DNA from 2 places in the Micrococcus sp. KT16 genome. Region 1 is predicted to be linked to the other one. Evidence: predicted binding sites of a transcription regulator. Region 1 holds the regulator's gene; the other holds the start of a gene.
The links. Region 1 encodes HrcA, which represses chaperone genes, less so after heat shock. Its sites were predicted from a motif close to TTNGCACTCGNNNNNNNCGAGTGCNAA; they were not measured.

Region 1 (8,484 bases):
AGTGGACGCGCGGGCCCGGCGTCCGGGTCGGGTCGGCGGCGGGACATGAGAGACTAGGCGGTCAGAGTCCCGTCCCCGTCACCCGTAGAGGAAGTGCCCGTGTCGCCCCTGGCGTCGAACCCCCCGGTGCCCGCTGCCACCGACCCCTCGGTGATCCGCAACTTCTGCATCATCGCCCACATCGACCACGGCAAGTCCACGCTGGCGGACCGCATGCTGCAGGCCACCGGCGTCGTGCAGCCTCGCGACATGAAGGCCCAGTACCTGGACCGCATGGACATCGAGCGTGAGCGCGGCATCACCATCAAGTCCCAGGCCGTGCGCATGCCCTGGTCCGTGGACGGGGTGGACTACGCCCTGAACATGATCGACACCCCCGGGCACGTGGACTTCACCTATGAGGTCTCCCGCTCGCTGGCCGCATGCGAGGGCGCGATCCTGCTGGTGGACGCCGCCCAGGGCATCGAGGCCCAGACCCTGGCGAACCTCTACCTCGCCATGGAGCACGAGCTGGAGATCATCCCCGTGCTCAACAAGATCGACCTGCCCGCCGCGGATCCGGACCGCTACGCGGCCGAGCTGGCCTCCCTGATCGGCTGCGAGCCCGAGGACGTGCTGCGCGTCTCCGGCAAGACGGGCGTCGGCGTCGAGGACCTGCTGGACCGCGTGGTCCGCGCCATCCCCGGCCCGGAGGGGGACGCGGACGCCCCGGCCCGCGCGATGATCTTCGACTCCGTGTACGACACCTACCGGGGCGTCGTCACGTACGTGCGCGTCGTGGACGGCCGGCTCTCCCCGCGGGAGAAGGTCCGCATGATGTCCACGGGCACCACCTACGAGCTCCTCGAGATCGGCGTCTCCTCCCCGGAGCCCGTGCCCACGAACGGTCTGGCCGCGGGCGAGGTGGGCTACCTCATCACCGGCGTGAAGGACGTGCGTCAGTCCAAGGTGGGCGACACGGTCACCAACCACGCCCACCCGGCGGAGCAGTCCCTGGGTGGCTACGAGGACCCCAAGCCCATGGTGTTCTCGGGCCTGTATCCCATCGACGGCTCGGACTATCCCGTGCTGCGTGACGCCCTGGACAAGCTCAAGCTCAACGACGCCGCGCTCGTCTACGAGCCGGAGACCTCGGTCGCGCTGGGCTTCGGCTTCCGCGTCGGCTTCCTCGGTCTGCTGCATCTGGAGATCGTGCGCGAGCGCCTCGAGCGCGAGTTCGACCTCGATCTCATCTCCACCGCGCCCAACGTGGTCTACGAGGTCACCCGGGAGGACCGTGAGGTCGTCACCGTGACCAACCCCTCCGAGTTCCCCGAGGGCAAGATCCTCGAGGTGCGCGAGCCCATGGCCTCGGCCACGATCATCGTGCCGGCGGAGTTCATCGGCGCCGTCATGGAGCTGTGCCAGGCCAAGCGCGGCAACCTCAAGGGCATGGACTACCTCTCCGAGGAACGCGTGGAGATCCGCTACTGGATCCCCCTGGCCGAGATCGTGTTCGACTTCTTCGACCAGCTCAAGTCCCGCACCAAGGGGTACGCCTCGCTGGACTGGAAGGCCGACGGCGACCAGGTCGCCGACCTCGTCAAGGTGGACATCCTGCTCCAGGGCGAACAGGTGGACGCGTTCTCCTCCATCACCCACAGGGACAACGCCTACGCGTACGGCGTGATGATGACGGGCAAGCTCAAGGAGCTGATCCCGCGCCAGCAGTACGAGGTGCCGATCCAGGCCGCCATCGGCTCGCGCATCATCGCCCGCGAGAACATCCGCGCGATCCGCAAGGACGTGCTCTCCAAGTGCTACGGCGGAGACATCTCCCGCAAGCGCAAGCTGCTCGAGAAGCAGAAGGAGGGCAAGAAGCGCATGAAGATGGTCGGCCGGGTCGAGGTCCCGCAGGAGGCCTTCATCGCCGCCCTATCCTCGGACGGCGCCGGCGCCGACCAGGCCGCGAAGAAGTAAGTGCCCGCCCTGCCCCTCGGCGAGCCCGTCCCCGACGACGGCCGGCTGCCGGCCGACGTCGGGCAGCGGGTGCGCGCGGCCGCCCGCGACGGCGCGGCGCGCACCTTCAGCCTGTACGTCCACGTGCCGTTCTGCACGGTGCGCTGCGGCTACTGCGACTTCAACACGTACACGGCCGTCGACTTTGGCCCCGGCGCGGGTCGCGGCGACTACTGGGAGTCGGCGGTCGCGGAGCTGGACTTCGCCGCGGACGTGCTCGCGTCCTCGGACGTGCCCGCCCGCCCGCTGCACACGGTGTTCTTCGGCGGCGGCACGCCCACGCTCCTGCCGGCCGCGGACCTCGTGCGCATCCTCCAGGCGGCGGTGGACCGGTTCGGGATCGCGCCCGGCGCGGAGGTGACCACCGAGGCCAACCCGGACACGATCACCCCGGAGTACGCCCGCCAGCTCGCGGCCGGCGGCTTCACCCGCCTCTCCCTGGGCATGCAGTCCGCGATGCCGCACGTGCTCGCCACGCTCGAGCGCACCCATCGGCCCGAGTCCGTCCCCGCCGCCGTCGCCGCGGCCCGCGAGGCCGGCCTGGAGGTGTCCCTGGACCTGATCTACGGGACCGCGGGGGAGTCCCTCGCCGACTGGCGGGCCACGCTCGAGGCCGCAGTCGTCCTGGCCCCGGACCACGTGAGCGCGTACTCGCTGATCGTGGAGGAGGGCACCAAGCTCGGGGCCCAGGTGGCCCGCGGCGAGGTGGCGGACGTGGACCCCGACGACCAGGCGGACAAGTACCTGCTCGCCGAGGAGCTGCTCAGCGCCGCCGGCTACCGCTGGTACGAGGTGTCCAACTGGGCGCGGGATCCGCGGGGGTCCGGGGTCCACCGCGCGCGGCACAACGTGGCGTACTGGGAGGACCAGGACTGGTGGGGGATCGGCCCGGGCGCGCACTCGCACCTCGCCGGCGTCCGGTTCTGGAACGCCAAGCACCCCGCCGCCTACGCGCAGCGGCTGGCCACGGGGGTCACCCCCGCCGTCGGCCGCGAGCGGCCCGACGCCGACGCGCGGCGCCTCGAGCGCATCATGCTCGCGGTGCGCACGGTGGGCGGGCTCCCGACCGCGGAGCTCGTCTCGGAGACGCCGGGGGAGGCCGCGCGGATCCGCGGGGCGATCGCCGAACTCATCGCCGCGGGCCTGCTGGACGGGCGCGCCGCCGTCGACGGGCGCATCATCCCGACGCTCGAGGGGCGGCTGCGCAACGACGCGATCGTCCGGGCGCTGGCCGGCTTCTGACCGGCCGACCCCGGGTCAGCGCAGGATGCGCAGGTTGAACGGGTACCGGAACGGACGGCCCTTGGACACGTGCGAGGCGCCCATCACGCCGTAGACCGCCATGGCGGCCCACGTGAGCGCGCCGAGGATCGCGAAGATCGGGCCGACCACCGGCAACAGGGACAGGAAGAAGAACAGGAGCGTGATGAGCGTGGGCGGCCCGGAGAAGTTCAGGGCCTCCCGCGACTCCTGCGAGGTGAACGGGCCGCGGTCGCGATAGAGCAGCCACACGACCAGCGGGCCGAGCACGCCGAACGCCAGACTGAGATGGGCCAGCGCCGCGCGGTCACGGTCCTGCTTCGCCGTGAGCGGGGCGCCGCGGCCGCCGGCCGAGACGAGCCAGGCGGGCGGGCCGTGGCCGGTGCGGCCGGCGTCGGGCTGCGCGCGGGTGTTCACGAGGGGCTCCTCCTGGATCGCGGGACCCGCGCGCCGGGGACCGGGCGCAGGGCATGGGCCAGCATAGCGCGGGCGGGCGGGGGCCGCGCCGAGATCAGTGCTCGGGTGCGGCGGTGAGGAAGTCGATGAGCTCCTCCACGCGGCCCAGCAGGGACGGCTCGAGGTCCGCGTACGTGGTGACGTGGGAGAGCAGCCGCTTCCACCCCAGCCCCGTGGCCTCCTTGCTCCCGTGCGGCCAGCCCAGTCCCCGCAGGATCCCCGTCTTCCAGTCCTGCCCCTTCGGCACGACGGGCCACGCGGGGATGCCGAAGACGGAGGGCTTGATGACCTGCCAGACGTCCACGTAGGGGTGACCGAGGATGAGCACGTTGCCCGCGGCCCCCGGCACGCGCATGGCCTCGGCCGCGAGGCGCTCCTCCTTGGACCCGGTGACGAGATGGTCCACGAGGATCCCGAGCCGGCGCCGCGGACCGGGGGCGAACGCACGGATCGCCCCGGCGAGGTCGTCCACGCCGTGCAGGGGCTCCACGACGATGCCCTCGAGGCGCAGGTCCTCGCCCCACACCTTCTCCACCAGCTCGGCGTCGTGCACGCCCTCCACCCAGATGCGAGAGGCGCGGGCAGTGCGGGCCCGCGCCCCCTCGACCCGTCGCGAGCCGGAGGCGGTGCGGGCCGGCGCCGCCGGGGCCGCGGCGGTCGGGGGGACCAGGGTCACGGGCTCGCCGTCGATCCAGAAGCCGCCGCCGAGGGGGAAGCCGCGGCGCACGCCGCGGCGGTCCTCCAGGACCACCACGTGCACGCCGCCGGAGCGCTCGATGCCGCTCACGGCCCCGGTGAACCCGGAGGCCACGTCCTCGACCACCGTGCCGGGGGTGGCGGGCACATCGGGGACGGTCCGGGCGGGGCGGCGCGTCAGGTCGTCGTGGCCCGCGGGGCCCCAGCTGCTCCAGTCCATGGGAGAGCACGGTAGCAACGGGGGCGGGCGATCACCGTGAGCGAAGCCGTGCGGGCCGGTCGGGTCGTCCCCCGGGTCGGACGGTAGCATTGGCACTTGACCCGCCGGAGTGCCAGCCAGGGGCACCTCCGGGGTCGCCCCGGATCCCGACGGACCAGAGGAGGACCGAGATGTCGGAGCAGCCCCGCCGCCTGCAGGTGCTCCAGGCGATCGTGGAGGACTACGTGGCGCTGCGCGAGCCCGTGGGCTCCAAGGCGCTCGTGGAACGGCACGCCCTGGGCGTGTCCTCCGCGACCGTGCGCAACGACATGGCTGCGCTCGAGGAGGAGGGCCTCATCGTGGCCCCGCACACCTCCGCCGGGCGCGTCCCCACGGACAAGGGCTACCGCGTGTTCGTCGACCGCCTCTCCGAGGTGAAGCCGCTGTCCCCCGCCGAGCGCCGGGCCGTGCGGACCCTGCTGGACCCGGAGACGGACACCGAGCACATGATGGAGTCCACGGTGCGCCTCCTGGCCCAGCTGACCCAGCAGGTCGCCGTCGCGCAGTTCCCCCACGAGGACGGCTCCACGATCCGCCACCTCGAACTGGTCTCCCTCGCGCCCACGCGCGTGCTCGTGGTCCTCATCCTGTCCACGGGGCGGGTGGACCAGCGGCACGCCGTGCTGGACCGTCCGGTCGACGAGGCGGAGCTGTCCGTGCTCCGCGGCCTCCTGCTGGACGCCCTGCTGGGGCTCGGTCCGGTGCAGGCGGCCACCGTGGTGGACGACGTCGTCACCCGGGTCCGCCCGGAGCACCGGCAGTCCGCCGCCCTCGTGGCCGCGGCCGTCCACGACCTGCTCGAGGCCGGCCGGCAGGACCGCATCGTCCTGGCCGGCACCGCCAACCTGGCCCGCTCCCCGGGGGACTTCGGCGCGTCCATCGGGCCGATCCTGGAGGCGCTTGAGGAGCAGGTGGTGCTGCTGCGCCTGCTCACGGAGATGGAGCAGGACGCCCACGGGGTGTCCGTGCGGATCGGCTCCGAGAACGCCGGATCGCTCGCGGACACCTCGGTGGTCGCGGCCGCCTACGGCCCCGGCGCCGTGGCGAAGGTCGGCGTCATCGGTCCGACCCGGATGGACTACCCGGGCACCATGGCCGCCGTCCGGGCGATCGCCCGCTATCTCTCCCGCATCCTGACCACCTGACGCGCCTCCACGCGTCCTGGCGGGCCCCGTCCCGCATCGCCCCACGTCCCGCTCTCCCCGAGAGGAATCCCCACCGTGACCGACCACTACGAGACGCTCGGCGTCAGCCGTGACGCCAGCACCGAGGAGATCCGCCGCGCCTACCGCAAGCTCGCGCGCACCCACCACCCGGACGTCAACCCCGACCCGGAGGCGGCCGAGCAGTTCAAGCGCATCTCCCACGCCTACGAGGTGCTCTCGGACGAGGGCCGGCGCCGGGCCTACGACACGACGGGCAACGAGAACGGCCAGGCCGGCTTCCCGGGCGGCTTCGGCGGGGCGGGCGGCTTCGGGGGCTTCGCCGACATCTTCGAGACCTTCATGAACGCCGCCGGCCAGGGCGGCCGCGGCGGCCCCGCCAGCCGCGCCCGCCGCGGCCAGGACGCCCTGGTGACCGCGCGGATCGACCTGCGCGACGCCGTCTTCGGCGGCGAGCAGACGATCGAGCTGGACACGGCCGTGCGCTGCGATCGGTGCGAGGGCTCGTGCTGCGAGCCCGGCACCCAGCCGGAGACCTGCCAGACCTGCCATGGCCACGGCATGATCCAGCGCCCCGTGCGGTCGCTGCTGGGCACCGTCATGGCCACCGAGGCCTGCCCCGCCTGCCAGGGGTTCGGCACCGTCATCCCGACGCCCTGCCACGAGTGCGACGGGCAGGGCCGCGTCCGCACCCGGACGCCGCTGACCCTGCGCATCCCCGCGGGCGTGGACGACGGCACCCGCATCCACCTCGCCGGCCGCGGCGAGGCCGGCCCGGGCGGCGGCCCGAACGGCGACCTCTACGTGGAGATCGCGGTCCGCCCGGACGAGACCTTCCGCCGCGAGGGCGACCACCTGGCCACCACCGTGACCGTCCCCATGGCCGCCGCGGCCCTGGGCACCACCGTCACGCTGGACACCCTGGACGGCAAGCAGTCCCTCAGCCTGGACCCGGGCGTGCAGTCCGGCCACGTCGAGGTCCTCCACGGCCTGGGCGTCGGTCGCCTGCGCGGGCAGGGCCGTGGCGACCTCAAGGTGGACGTGGTGGTCACCACGCCCACCGACCTGGACGACGAGCAGCGCCAGCTCCTGGAGCGCCTGGCCGAGGTGCGCGGCGAGGAGGTCGTGCACGGCGCACCCCAGGCCAAGGGCATGTTCGCCCGGCTGCGGGAGAACCTGAGGAACCTGTGACCGCCCCCCTGTTCCACCTCGAGCCGGGCGCCCTGGCCGGCGCGAGCGCGGGCGCGGAGGTCGTCTTCGACGGCGCCGAGGCCCGGCACGCCGCCGCGGCCATGCGCCTGGCCCCCGGGGAGGCCGTGCTCCTGGCCGACGGGTCGGGCACGCTCGGCCACGGCACCGTGCTCGCGGCCGCCCCGGACGCGGTGTCCGTGCGGCTGGACGCGGTGGCGGAGGAGCCGGCGCCCACCCCGGCGCTCGTGCTCGTCCAGGCCCTCGCCAAGGGCGACCGGGACCTCATGGCGGTCCAGGCCGCCGTCGAGCTCGGCGTGGACGCCGTGGTGCCCTGGGAGGCGGAGCGCTCGATCGTCCGCTGGAAGGGCCCCAAGGCCGCCAAGGCCCGCCGGAAGTGGGCGGACACGGCCCGCGCGGCCGCCAAGCAGGCGCGTCGCGCCCGGGTGCCCGCGGTCCGGGACCACGTCTCCGGGACGGCGGTCGCCGGGCTGGCCTGGGACGACGACGGCGGCCGGCTCGTCCTCGTACTGCACGAGGACGCGGAGCACGGGGTGTCCGCGGTGCCGGCGGAGCGACTCTCCGCGGCCGTCGAGATCGCCGTCGTCGTGGGCCCCGAGGGCGGGATCGGCCCGGCCGAGCTCGAGGCCTGCGTGGCCGCGGGGGCCGTGCCGGTGCGGCTCGGCCCGCACGTGCTGCGCGCCTCCACGGCCGGCCCCGCCGCCCTCGCCGTGCTCCAGCACCGGCTCGGCCGCTGGTGAGCCCCGGCAGGACGGCGCGCCGACGCCTAGACTGGTCGGGATGTCCCGCCCCCGCGACCCCGAGGTGATCCGCCCCATCGTGACCGTGCCCCCCACGACCCCGACCCCGCCCGCCACCGCGCACGAGGGGGTGGCGTTCGAGTCCGCCGACCTCATGGTCCGCACGCTCGGACCGCAGGACGCCCTGCTGCGGATCCTCGGCGGCGTGTTCCCCACCGTGGACGTCACGGTCCGCGACCAGCGGCTGGACCTGGCCGGGCCGGTGGCCGAGGTGGCCACGGTGCGGCGCGTCGTCGAGGACCTGCGCTCGATCGCCCGCCGCGACCAGGCCGTCACCCCCGAGGTGATGGGCCAGGTGGTCCACCACGTCCGCGACGCCGCCACCGGGCGCGGCGCGGGTCAGCTGCACCTGGACTCGATCCTCTCGGGCCGGGGCCGCCGCATCCGCGCGAAGACCCTGCACCAGCAGGACTACGTGGAGGCGATCGACCGCTCCACCGTCGTCTTCGGCATCGGCCCGGCCGGCACCGGCAAGACCTACCTGGCGATGGCCAAGGCGGTGCAGGCGCTGCAGGCCAAGGAGGTCAACCGGATCATCCTCACCCGCCCGGCCGTCGAGGCCGGCGAACGGCTCGGCTTCCTGCCCGGCGGGCTCTCCGAGAAGATCGACCCGTACCTGCGCCCCCTGTACGACGCGCTGCAC
Region 2 (11,493 bases), on a different contig from region 1:
GACCCCCATGGACGAAGGCCTGAAGAAGCTGACCACCCTGCTGGGCGAGGCCACCGGCCACGAGGCCGATGCCGAGAAGCTCATCGCCGACTTCGACGCCGCCACCCAGCGCGCCAAGGACGCCTACGACCCCGAGCAGACCGTCATGGGCCTCATCGCCTCGGGCGGAGAGCTCTCGTACGTCGCGCCCAGCACCGGCCGCGCCATCGGCCCGTTCTTCGACATGCTGGACCTGACCCCGGCCCTCGAGCAGTCGGGCACCGACAACCACCAGGGCGACGACATCTCCGTCGAGGCCATCGCGAAGTCGAACCCGGACTGGCTGATCGTCATGGACCGCGACGCCGCCATCGGCGAGGAGAACGCCACCGCCGCCGAGCTGATCGAGCGCTCCGAGGCCCTCCAGGACGTGACCGCGGTCAAGGAGGGCAACATCGTGTACCTGCCCACCGACTTCTACGTCGCCGAGGACATCCAGAACCACACCACCGTCATGGAGGACCTCGCGAAGGCCTTCGAAGGCGCGCAGTGACTCTCGACGTGCGTCACCACGTCGCCGACGCCCCGCCCCGGCTCCAGGAGCCGGGGCGGGGCGACCGCGTGTGCTGGGTCCCGCCCGCCGTCCTGCGGCCCGAGCGCACCCGCTGGCAGCGCACCTGGCCGCTGCTGGTCGGCGTCCTGGTGACCGCGGCCCTCATCGTGGTCTCGCTGTTCGTGGGCGTGTACGACGTCGGCGCGGAGGGCGGACGCGAGATGTTCGCCATCACGCGCGTGCCGCGCACGGTCGCCCTCGTGCTGGCCGGCGCCTCGATGGCGATGTGCGGGCTGATCATGCAGCTCATGACGCAGAACCGCTTCGTGGAGCCCAGCACCACGGGCACCACCGAGTGGGCCGGCCTCGGCCTGCTGGTGACCATGGTGCTCGTGCCGGGGGCGGGCCTGGTGACCCGGATGGTCGGGGCCATCCTCTTCGCCTTCATCGGCACCCTCGTGTTCTTCCTCTTCCTGCGGCGCGTGCGCCTGCAGTCCTCCCTCATCGTGCCGATCGTGGGCATCATGCTCGGCGCCGTCGTGGGCGCCGCCTCGACGTTCCTCGCCCTCCAGACGGACATGCTGCAGCAGGTGGGCGCGTGGTTCGCCGGCTCGTTCACCTCCGTGGTCCGCGGCCGGTACGAGCTGCTCTTCCTCGTGCTGATCGTGTGCGTGGCGGTCTTCGTCATCGCCGACCGCTTCACCGTGGCCGGCCTCGGCAAGGACGTCGCGACGAACGTCGGCCTCAACTACGACGCCGTGATCCTCACCGGCGTGGCCATGGTGGCCGTGGCCACCGGCGTGGCCACCGTGGTGATCGGGGCCCTCCCGTTCCTGGGGCTCGTGGTCCCCAACCTCGTGTCCATGGTCCGCGGCGACAACCTGCGGACGAACCTGCCCTGGGTGGTCATGGTCGGCGTGTGGATCGTGATCGTCTGCGACCTGATCGGGCGCACCGTGATCGCCCCGTTCGAGGTGCCCATCTCGCTGATCCTGGGCCTCGTGGGCGCGAGCGTGTTCCTCGCCCTGCTGCTGAGGCAGGCCAAGCATGGCTGAGCCGCTCGCGACCGCCCCGGGTCGCATCCCCGCCCCGCCCGGCGGCGCCACCGCGGCCGGGCCCGTCGAGGCCGACGCACCGCGCCGGTCCGGCGCGTTCGTCACCGCCGCCGACCGCCGGAGGTATGCGGTCGTCGTCGCCGTGCTGGCCGCCGTCGCCGTGCTCTCCACCGCCGGGATCCTGCTGTGGGGCAACGAGGCCGAACCCGGTTCGCGCGCGTTCTGGATGATCGCGCGGATGCGCGTGGAGTCCCTGGGCGTGATCGGGATCGTGGCGCTGTGCCACTCCTTCGCGACCGTCACCTTCCACACGGTGACGGGCAACCGCATCATCACGCCCTCGATCATGGGGTTCGAGGCGCTCTACACCGCCGTGTCGACCGCCGCCGTGTACGTGCTCGGAGCCGCCGGCGTCGCGGTGCTGACCGGGGTGGGGCCGTTCCTCGCCCAGGCCGCGCTCATGGTGGCGCTCGCGACGGCCCTGTACTCGTGGCTGCTCTCCCGGCCCTACGGCAGCGTCCATCTGATGCTGCTCGTGGGCGTGGTGCTGGGCGGCGGGCTGGCCGCGCTGAGCACGTTCATGCAGCGACTGCTGGACCCGAACTCGTTCGACCTGCTGAGCGCGCGGCTCTTCGGCAACATCTCCAACGCCCGGACCGAGTACGTGGCGATCGCCGCGCCCATCGCCGTCGTCGTGTGCGCGCTGCTGTGGCTGCGCTCCCGCCGCCTGAACACGGTGGCGCTCGGCGCCGACGCCGCGACCAACCTGGGCCTGCACCACCGGCGCGAGCTCATGGTGACGCTGCTGCTGGTCTCCGTGCTGATGGCCATGACCACCGCGCTCGTGGGCCCGATGACGTTCCTCGGCTTCCTCGTGGCGACGCTGGCGTACAGCCTCGTCGACACCCACGACCACCGGTTCATCCTCCCGGTGGCCGCGCTGGCCGGGTACGCGGTGCTCACGAGCGCCTACTTCGTGCTGCGGCACGTGTTCTACGCGGGGGGTGCGGTCACGGTGGTCATCGAGCTGATCGGCGGCATCACCTTCCTGGTCGTCGTGATGAGAAAGGGACGTCTGTGATCGAGCTGCGCGGCGTGGTGAAGCGCCACAGCGACGAGGTGTGCATCGGACCCGTGGACCTGGACATCCAGGCCGGGGGAGTGACCGCGCTCGTGGGGCCCAACGGGGCGGGCAAGTCCACGCTGCTGACGATGATCGGCCGGCTGCAGGACGCCGACGCCGGGACGATCGCCGTGGGCGGGCACGACATCACCACGACGCCGTCCCGGAAGATCGCGCAGACCCTGTCCATCCTGCGGCAGGAGAACCACTTCGTGACGCGGCTGACCGTGCGGCAGCTCGTGGGGTTCGGGCGCTACCCGTACACGCGCGGCCGGCTGACCCTGGAGGACGAGCGGCACGTGTCCGACGCGATCGACTTCCTCAACCTCGGCCCGTTCGAGAACCGGTACCTCGACCAGCTCTCGGGCGGCCAGCGGCAGCGGGCGTACGTGGCGATGGTGCTGGCGCAGAACACCGAGTACGTGCTGCTGGACGAGCCGCTGAACAACCTGGACATGCAGCACTCGGTGCAGATGATGCAGCAGCTGCGCCGGGCCGCCGACGAGCTGGGCCGGACCGTGGTGATCGTGCTGCACGACATCAACTTCGCCGCCCACTACGCCGACCGGATCGTGGCGATGGGCGACGGCCAGGTGGTGGAGACCGGCACCCCGGCCGAGATCCTGCGCCCTGAGGTGCTGGAGCGGATCTTCAAGACCCCCTGCAGCGTGGTGGACGGACCGCACGGGCCGCTGGCCGTGTACTACTGAGCGGGGCGACGGTGAGGCCGGCCCGGGTCGGTCCGGGCGGGGGTCGGGTGCCCGGCCGACGCGAGCGTTCCGTGGGCAGAACCCGCCGGGTCTCGCCTTCCGGGGGCAGAACCCGCGTGTTTCCAGGTTCCGTGGGCAGAACCCGCGTGTTTCCAGGTTCCGTGGGCAGAAGCACCCGCGCTTCTGCCCACGGAACCCCTGCGCATGGACGGCAGGGCCATACGCGACGACGACGTCAGGCATCCCAGCCGTTCGAGACCTGTGCCCGTCGTCTGAGGACGGCCTCGATCACCCGCGCGTATCCCTCGCCGACGTCCCGGCCCGTGACGTGCAGGGTCATCTGCCCACGCTCCGCGTAGTACTGGTCTCGTCGGGCGTCCCGGGCGTGTTGCTCGGCACTCCGGTGCACCTCGCCGTCGTACTGGAGGACGAGCCGGCAGTCCTCGAACCACAGATCGGCCTCGGGGGCGTTCCGCCGCCCGGGGTCGAACACGTGCTGCAGCGTCGGCTCGCCCAGCCCTGCCTCGACGAGCGCCAGCCTCAGCCGGGTCTCCTGCGGCGAGTCGGCACCCACCCGTACGCGCTCGAGCGCCGCCGTCGCCCGCGGTCTTCCGACGAACCGCCCGAGCGGCCGCATCGCCTCGTGCAGCGCGGTGACCGTGGTGATGGGAGGCCGCCGGCCGCGCGGGGACCAGGGGTGACGGACCAGGTGGTCACCCGCCGACACGAGGGATGCCTCGTCCCAGGGGTGGCCGATCGAGCACAGATCGAGCCAGGTCCGTTCCGGCGTCGTCACCCGTAGCTCGAGCACGGAGGTGACGTGGCCGGCGGGCAGGGGTCTGCGGTGCTCCTTGACGCCGGGGATCCGCGCCCGTGCGGTGCCGCGGTGCAACGTGATCTCGACGGCGGCGCGTCGCGTGGCCCCGCCCGGGGGAAGCGGGAGGCCGTGGAGGTGCGCCGCCGTCTCGTGGGAGAGGACGGCGTCGGGACGGGACCGCAGGAGGGCGGTCAGCAGGTCGAGGCCGACCCCGTGGTGCGGCGGCGGGAGCCCAGCCGACTCCCAGGTGCGCAGCGGCATGTCACGGCGACGGTGGATGCCGCGGGCGAGGCGGAGGACGTCGGACCGCCGCACCCGGCTGGGCGGTAGACCGCGTTCGAGCACGTCGCGGGTGGTGAAGACGGGGACGAGGGGGAGGTCGGGAGCGAAGGGCATGGGTCGACCCTGACGCGGTCGGTCCGACGGCGGCCGGGCGGGCCGCGTGTCTGTGCACAACGGCGCGGGGTGGGCCGGCTGTGCAGGACTCGGCGACGGCCGGTTGTCCCGTCGGGACGACGTCGTCATGGCTCGGTGGGCAGAACTGCGAGGAGTTCCGCCCACGCAACATCCGTGGGCAGAAGAGAGGGCGCTTCTGCCCACGGAGATCGAAAACCTGCGGATGCTGCCCACGCGGTGGCGGGGGTGCGGTTTCTGCCCACGGAGGGTGGCGGGGGGCAGGGTGGGGAGTGGGGGAGGGACAGGATCCCGGCCGCAGTCGTGACCACTCCGTGTGCTCCTGGGCCCGGAACCCGCCCCGCCCGCCGCCGCCCCACGCCGCCCCACGGTGCCCCGCCGCCCCACCGCATCGTGCCACCGACCTCCGCCCTCGGCGGACGGCGGGGACACGGCTGGCACTCATGTTGAAGGAGTGCCAAAACCCGGAGTAGAATCGGGGCTGGCACCCGGGGGTACCAGGTGCCAATGCCCGAGGTGGACCGTCCGGCACCGCGACGACGGAGGGTCTGACGCCCGTGGCGCACCCGCAGACCACAGCATCAGCGGACCGGCGAGCCCGCCGGAGCCGCACGTCGACGAAGAAGGAGTGTGCAGCATGTCTGTCTCCATCAAGCCCCTCGAGGATCGCATCGTTGTCCGCCCCCTGGAGGCCGAGCAGACCACCGCGTCGGGCCTCGTGATCCCGGACACCGCCAAGGAGAAGCCGCAGGAGGGCCAGGTCGTGGCCGTGGGCCCGGGCCGGGTCGCCGAGAACGGCAACCGCGTGCCGGTCGACGTCGCCGAGGGTGACGTGGTGCTGTACTCCAAGTACGGCGGCACCGAGGTCAAGGTCGGCGGCGAGGAGTACCTGGTGCTCTCCGCCCGCGACGTGCTGGCCGTCGTCACCAAGTGACCCCGCCGCGATGGGCCCGGTGAGCGGCGCGCACCGCACCGGTGCGCGCGCCCCGGGCCCCTCGCGTCCCCGCACCCCCTGACTCCCTGAACGAAAGGAGCGTCCGTCATGGCCAAGCAGCTGGCTTTCAACGACGACGCACGCCGCGCCCTCCAGGCCGGCATCGACAAGCTCGCCGACACCGTCAAGGTCACCCTCGGCCCCAAGGGCCGCAACGTGGTGCTCGACAAGGCGTGGGGCGCCCCCACCATCACCAACGACGGCGTCACGATCGCCCGTGAGGTGGAGCTGGAGGACCCGTACGAGAACATGGGCGCCCAGCTCGCCAAGGAGGTCGCCACCAAGACCAACGACATCGCGGGCGACGGCACCACCACCGCCACCGTGCTGGCCCAGGCGCTCGTGAACGAGGGCATGCGCCAGGTCGCCGCCGGCGCCGCGCCGGGCGAGGTCAAGAAGGGCATCGAGGTGGCCGTGGCCGCCGTCGAGCGGCGCCTGCAGGAGAACGCCCGCCCGGTCGAGGGCCAGGAGGTGGCCCACGTGGCCGCCATCTCGGCCCAGAACGACGAGGTCGGCGAGCTGCTGGCCCGCGCGTTCGACACGGTCGGCACCGACGGCGTCATCACCATCGAGGAGTCCTCCACGACCTCCACCGAGCTGGACGTCACCGAGGGCATGCAGTTCGACAAGGGCTTCCTGTCCCCGTACATGGTCACCGACGCCGAGCGTCAGGAGGCCGTGCTCGAGGACGCCTACGTCCTGATCAACTCGGGCAAGATCTCCAACGTACAGGAGCTGCTGCCCCTGCTGGAGAAGGTCCTGCAGGCCAACAAGCCGCTGTTCGTGATCGCCGAGGACATCGAGGGCGAGGCCCTGTCCACCCTCGTGGTGAACAAGATCCGCGGCACCCTGAACGTCGTGGCCGTCAAGGCCCCGGGCTTCGGCGACCGCCGCAAGGCCATGATGCAGGACATCGCGATCCTCACCGGCGCCCAGGTCGTCTCCCCGGACCTCGGCATGAAGCTCGAGCAGGCCGACCTGGACGTGCTCGGCTCCGCCCGCCGCATCACCGTCACCAAGGACGAGACCACCATCGTCGACGGCGGCGGTGCGGCCGAGGACGTCGAGGCCCGGGTCGCCCAGATCAAGGCCGAGTCCGCCGCGACCGACTCCGACTGGGACCGCGAGAAGCTCCAGGAGCGCCTCGCCAAGCTCTCCGGCGGCATCGGCGTGATCCGCGTGGGCGCCGCCACCGAGGTGGAGCTCAAGGAGCGCAAGCACCGCATCGAGGACGCCGTGTCCTCGACCCGCGCCGCCCTCGAGGAGGGCATCGTGGCCGGCGGGGGCACCGCGCTCATCAACGCGCTGAGCGTGCTCGACACCGACGCCAACGTCCAGGCCCTGACCGGCGACGCCGCCGTGGGCGTGGACATCGTCCGCAAGGCCCTGAAGCAGCCGCTGCGCTGGATCGCCCAGAACGCGGGCGAGGACGGCTACGTGGTGGTCTCCAAGGTCGCCGAGCTGGAGCCGAACCACGGCTTCAACGCGAAGACCGGCGTCTACGGCGACCTGATCGCCGACGGCGTGATCGACCCGGTCAAGGTGACCCGCTCCGCGCTGGCCAACGCCGCCTCCATCGCGGCCCTCGTGCTGACCACCGAGACCCTCGTGGCGGACAAGCCCGCCGAGGAGGACGAGGCCGGCCACCAGCACTGACCCCTCCGTCGGCCCTGACGCGGCCGGCCGACGACGACGGCCCCTCGCCCGCCCGGGTGAGGGGCCGTCGTCGTGCGGGCGGGAGACGACCGCCGTCCGGCGCGCCCCCTATGGTGTCCCCATGGACACACCCACGCCGCCCCGTCCCACCGGGTCCCACACGACCCGGACCCCGGCCCGGCCACGGCTGCGCCGCTTCGTCCGCGAGTTCTCCTATCCGCACGGCATCCACCCGGCCCTCGTGCCGGGCGTGTCCGTGGAGGACCGCCGGGTGCGCTACGGCGTGGACCGGGTGATCCTCGCCGTCGTCGGCCTGCTGGTGGTCGGCTTCGTGGTGTGGGGCGTGCTGCAGCCGGACGCCGTGCTGGCCGTCTCGAGCGCGGCCCTCGACTGGGTGATGGTCCACGCCGGCTGGCTGTTCGCCCTGCTGGCCATCGGGATGGTGGTGTTCCTGCTGGCCCTGGCGTTCTCCCGGTACGGCGAGATCCCGCTGGGACTGGACGGGGAGAAGCCGGAGTACTCCACGGCGAGCTGGTCGGCCATGCTCTTCGCGGCCGGCATCGGCATCGGCATCATCTTCTTCGGCCCGTACGAGCCGCTGACCTACTACCTGGCCCCGCGCCCGGGGGCGTACGAGGCGGGGAGCGAGGAGGCGGTGACGGGCGCGCTGGCCCAGGCCGCGCTGCACTGGGGCGTGAACGCGTGGGCGATCTACGCGATCGTCGGTCTGTCGGTCGGCTACGTGTCCTACCGCCGGGGCCGGGTGCCGCTGATGAGCTCGATCATCGCGCCGCTGTTCGGCGACTCCCAGCGCAGCGACTCGGTCGGCGCGCGCCTGATCGACGGGCTCGCGATCATCGCCACACTGTTCGGCACGGCGGCCTCGCTGGGCATCGGCGCCCTGCAGATCGGCCGCGGCGTGGAGATCGTCTCGGGCTGGTCGGCGCCGGGGAACACGGTGGCGCTGGGGATCATCGTGGTGCTCACGATCGGCACCATCTTCTCGGCGGTGTCCGGTGTGGCCCGCGGCATCCGGTGGCTGTCCAACATCAACATGCTGCTCGCCCTCGGCCTGGCGCTGTTCTTCTTCGTCGTCGGCCCGACGGCGTTCCTGCTGAACATCGTGCCCGGCGTCCTGATGGACTACGTCTCCTCCGCCCCGGACGCCCTCGGCGCCTCGATGGCCCAGGGGGAGGACATGCAGGAGTTCCTCTCCAGCTGGACGATCTTCTACTGGGCGTGGTGGGTCAGCTGGGCCCCGTTCGTGGGCGTGTTCATGGCGAAGATCTCGAAGGGTCGGACCATCCGCCAGTACGTCCTCGGGGCCCTGTTCATCCCGGCCGCGGTGATCGTCGGCGCGTTCACGATCATCGGCGGCACCACCATCTGGCTGCAGCGGACCCAGGGCTCCGTGGCGCCGGACGGCACAGCCGCGTCGCTGCCCGCGCCGGCGGAGATCTTCTGGGTGGTCCTGGACCAGCTGCCCGGCGGCGGGCTGGTGGCCCCGGTCGTGATCGTCATGCTGGCGGTCTTCTTCATCACGACGGCGGACTCCGCCTCGATCGTGAATTCGCAGCTCTCGCAGCGCGGCGCCCCGGCCCCGCGCCGCACGATCACGGTGTTCTGGGCACTGTGCATGGCGGGCATCGCGGTCGTGATGCTGCTGACCGGCGGCGACACCGCGCTCACCGGCCTGCAGAACCTCATCACCATCACGGCGCTGCCGTTCACCGTGGTGCTCGTCCTCATGGCGGTCGCGCTCCAGCGCGAACTGGCCAACGACCCCTTCGCGATCCGTGACCGGTACCAGCGGGCCGCCGTCGAGAAGGCGACGGTGCGGGGCCTGGTGGAGTACGGGGACGACTTCGCGTTCACGGTGGAGCGCACCCCGCCGGGCAGCTGGTACGCGGCCGGCGAGGGGTTCGACTCCACCGCCGCGGAGATCACCGACTGGTACCGCCGCACGGACGAGGACGGGAACCCCGTGGACTACGACTACGTGCTGGGCGAGTATCTGGACGAGGGGGACGGGGACGGCGCGGACGGACCCGCCGGAGCGGGCCCGTCCGGCCGCTGACTCAGGCGCGCGGCTCCGGGGTGCCGACGAGCTGGGCGCGGGAGTCGGCGGTCGCGTGGGCGCGGGCCTCGACGATCTCCTCCTCGTCCTCGCCGAAGATGTCGCCGCGCGGGGCGTCGTAGCGGTCCCGGTCGAGGATGCCCTCCTGGGAGGCCACGAGCGCGGGGATGAGGGCCTGGCCGGACACGTTGAGGGCGGTGCGGCCCATGTCCACGATCGGGTCGACGGCCAGGAGCAGGGCCATGCCCTCGAGGGGCAGCCCGGCGGTGGACAGCGTGAGCGTGAGCATCACGGTGGCGCCGGTGGTGCCGGCGGTCGCGGCGGAGCCCAGCACGGACACGAGTGCCACGAGGGCGTACTGGCTCAGGCTCATGTCGATCCCGTAGAACTGGGCGATGAACACCGCGGCCACGGCCGGGTAGATCGCGGCGCAGCCGTCCATCTTGGTGGTGGCGCCCAGCGGGACGGCGAAGGAGGCGTAGCCGGTGGGCACGCCGAAGTTGCGCTCGGCCACCCGCTGGGTGACGGGCAGCGTGCCGAGGGAGGAGCGGGAGACGAAGCCGAGCTGGAACGCCGGCCACACGCCGGTGAAGAACTGCTTGACGGAGAGTCCGTGCAGGCGCGCCAGCAGCGGGTACACCACGAGCATCACGAGGGCCAGGCCCACGTAGATCGCCACCACGAACTTGGCCAGCGTGCCCATCGTGGACCAGCCGTAGGAGGCCACGGCGTTGCCCAGCAGGCCGATGGTGCCGATCGGGGCCAGGCGGATGATCCACCACAGCAGCTTCTGGATGATCGCGAGCACCGAGCGGGAGAACGTGAGGAACGGGGCGGCCTTCTCGCCGACCTTGAGCGCGGCCACGCCCACGACGATCGCGATCACGAGGATCTGCAGCACGTTGAACGTGGGGGAGGAGGCGAGCGCGCCGTCCTCGCCCGCCGTCGTCTTGACGGTCAGGCCGAGGAAGTTCGCCGGCACCAGGGAGGTCAGGAAGTCGAGCCAGCCGACGTCCTTGGCCTGGTAGGACGCCGGCGCGGTCTGGCCGGTGCCCACGCCCGGCTGCAGCGCGACGCCGACGGCGAGGCCGATGAGCACCGCGATCAGGCTCGTGATGGCGAACCACAGCAGGGTCTTGGCGGCCAGGCGGGCCGCGTTGGTCACCTGGGCCAGGTTGGCGATGGAGGCGACGACGGCGAAGAAGACCAGCGGGACGACCGTGGCCTTCAGCAGGCTGATGTAGATGCTGCCGACGGTGGCCAGCGTCTCGCCGAGCCAGGTCGGGTGCTCGGAGGTGTGCCCCGTGGCGCGGGCGATCAGGCCCAGGACGAGGCCGAGGACGAGGGCGGCGGCGATCTGCCAGCCGAAGTTCGACGTCCAGGCGGGGAGCCGGCGTCGGGGCGCCGGTGCGGGGGAGGACTGTGCGGTGCTCATCCGGGGAGGTTAGGCGGTCCAATACCATGACGCCGAAACGGATTGCTCCATGTGACGTCGTGGTGACGTCCGTCTCGCCCCCGCGTGGCCCAGCGCGGGGGTCCTGTGATGTGGCCCGCACCCGGGTCGCCGGTTTGACCCCCGGGCATAGAATCGCGGAAACACCCGTCCCGAAAGGCGCCTTCGTGACCAACACCAGCACCGGTCCCAGCCCCGAGCCCGTCCACTCCTCCTCGGATCCCTTCGGCTTCTTCGGCCTCACCTATGACGACGTCCTGCTGCTGCCCAACGCCACGGACGTGATCCCCGCGGACGCGGACCCGGGCACCCGGCTGACCCGCAACATCCGCTTGAACATCCCCATCGTCTCCGCGGCGATGGACACCGTGACCGAGGCCCCGTTGGCCATCGCCATGGCCCGCCAGGGCGGCATGGGCATCATCCACCGCAATCTGTCCATCGAGGACCAGGTCCGCCACGTGGACACCGTGAAGCGCTCTGAGTCGGGGATGATCAAGGACCCCGTGACCATCGGCCCCGACGCCACGCTCGCCGACCTGGACGAGCTGTGCGCCCAGTACCGCGTCTCGGGCCTGCCGGTGGTGGCCGAGGACATGACGCTGCTGGGCATCATCACCAACCGCGACACCCGCTTCATCCCGCGTGAGGAGTGGGCCACC

Region 2: the regulator HrcA is predicted to act here: its motif matches at 5,086-5,112, upstream of groES (co-chaperone GroES).

What each region holds. Positions count from the first base shown of each region.
Region 1 covers NZ_QNRG01000006.1:15,828-24,311, reverse strand. Annotated here, with positions in the region: gene lepA (translation elongation factor 4) at 100-1,959, shown strand; gene hemW (radical SAM family heme chaperone HemW) at 1,960-3,240, shown strand; gene DE149_RS06755 (DUF4870 domain-containing protein) at 3,256-3,675, opposite strand; gene DE149_RS06750 (DUF3097 family protein) at 3,770-4,630, opposite strand; gene hrcA (heat-inducible transcriptional repressor HrcA) at 4,801-5,814, shown strand; gene dnaJ (molecular chaperone DnaJ) at 5,890-7,023, shown strand; gene DE149_RS06735 (16S rRNA (uracil(1498)-N(3))-methyltransferase) at 7,020-7,781, shown strand; gene DE149_RS06730 (PhoH family protein) at 7,822-8,484, shown strand, end outside.
Region 2 covers NZ_QNRG01000001.1:156,599-168,091, reverse strand. Annotated here, with positions in the region: gene DE149_RS00735 (siderophore ABC transporter substrate-binding protein) at 1-532, shown strand, start outside; gene DE149_RS00730 (ABC transporter permease) at 529-1,587, shown strand; gene DE149_RS00725 (iron chelate uptake ABC transporter family permease subunit) at 1,580-2,668, shown strand; gene DE149_RS00720 (ABC transporter ATP-binding protein) at 2,665-3,420, shown strand; gene DE149_RS00715 (hypothetical protein) at 3,656-4,633, opposite strand; gene groES (co-chaperone GroES) at 5,289-5,585, shown strand; gene groL (chaperonin GroEL) at 5,694-7,301, shown strand; gene DE149_RS00700 (BCCT family transporter) at 7,423-9,378, shown strand; gene DE149_RS00695 (dicarboxylate/amino acid:cation symporter) at 9,380-10,813, opposite strand; gene guaB (IMP dehydrogenase) at 10,999-11,493, shown strand, end outside.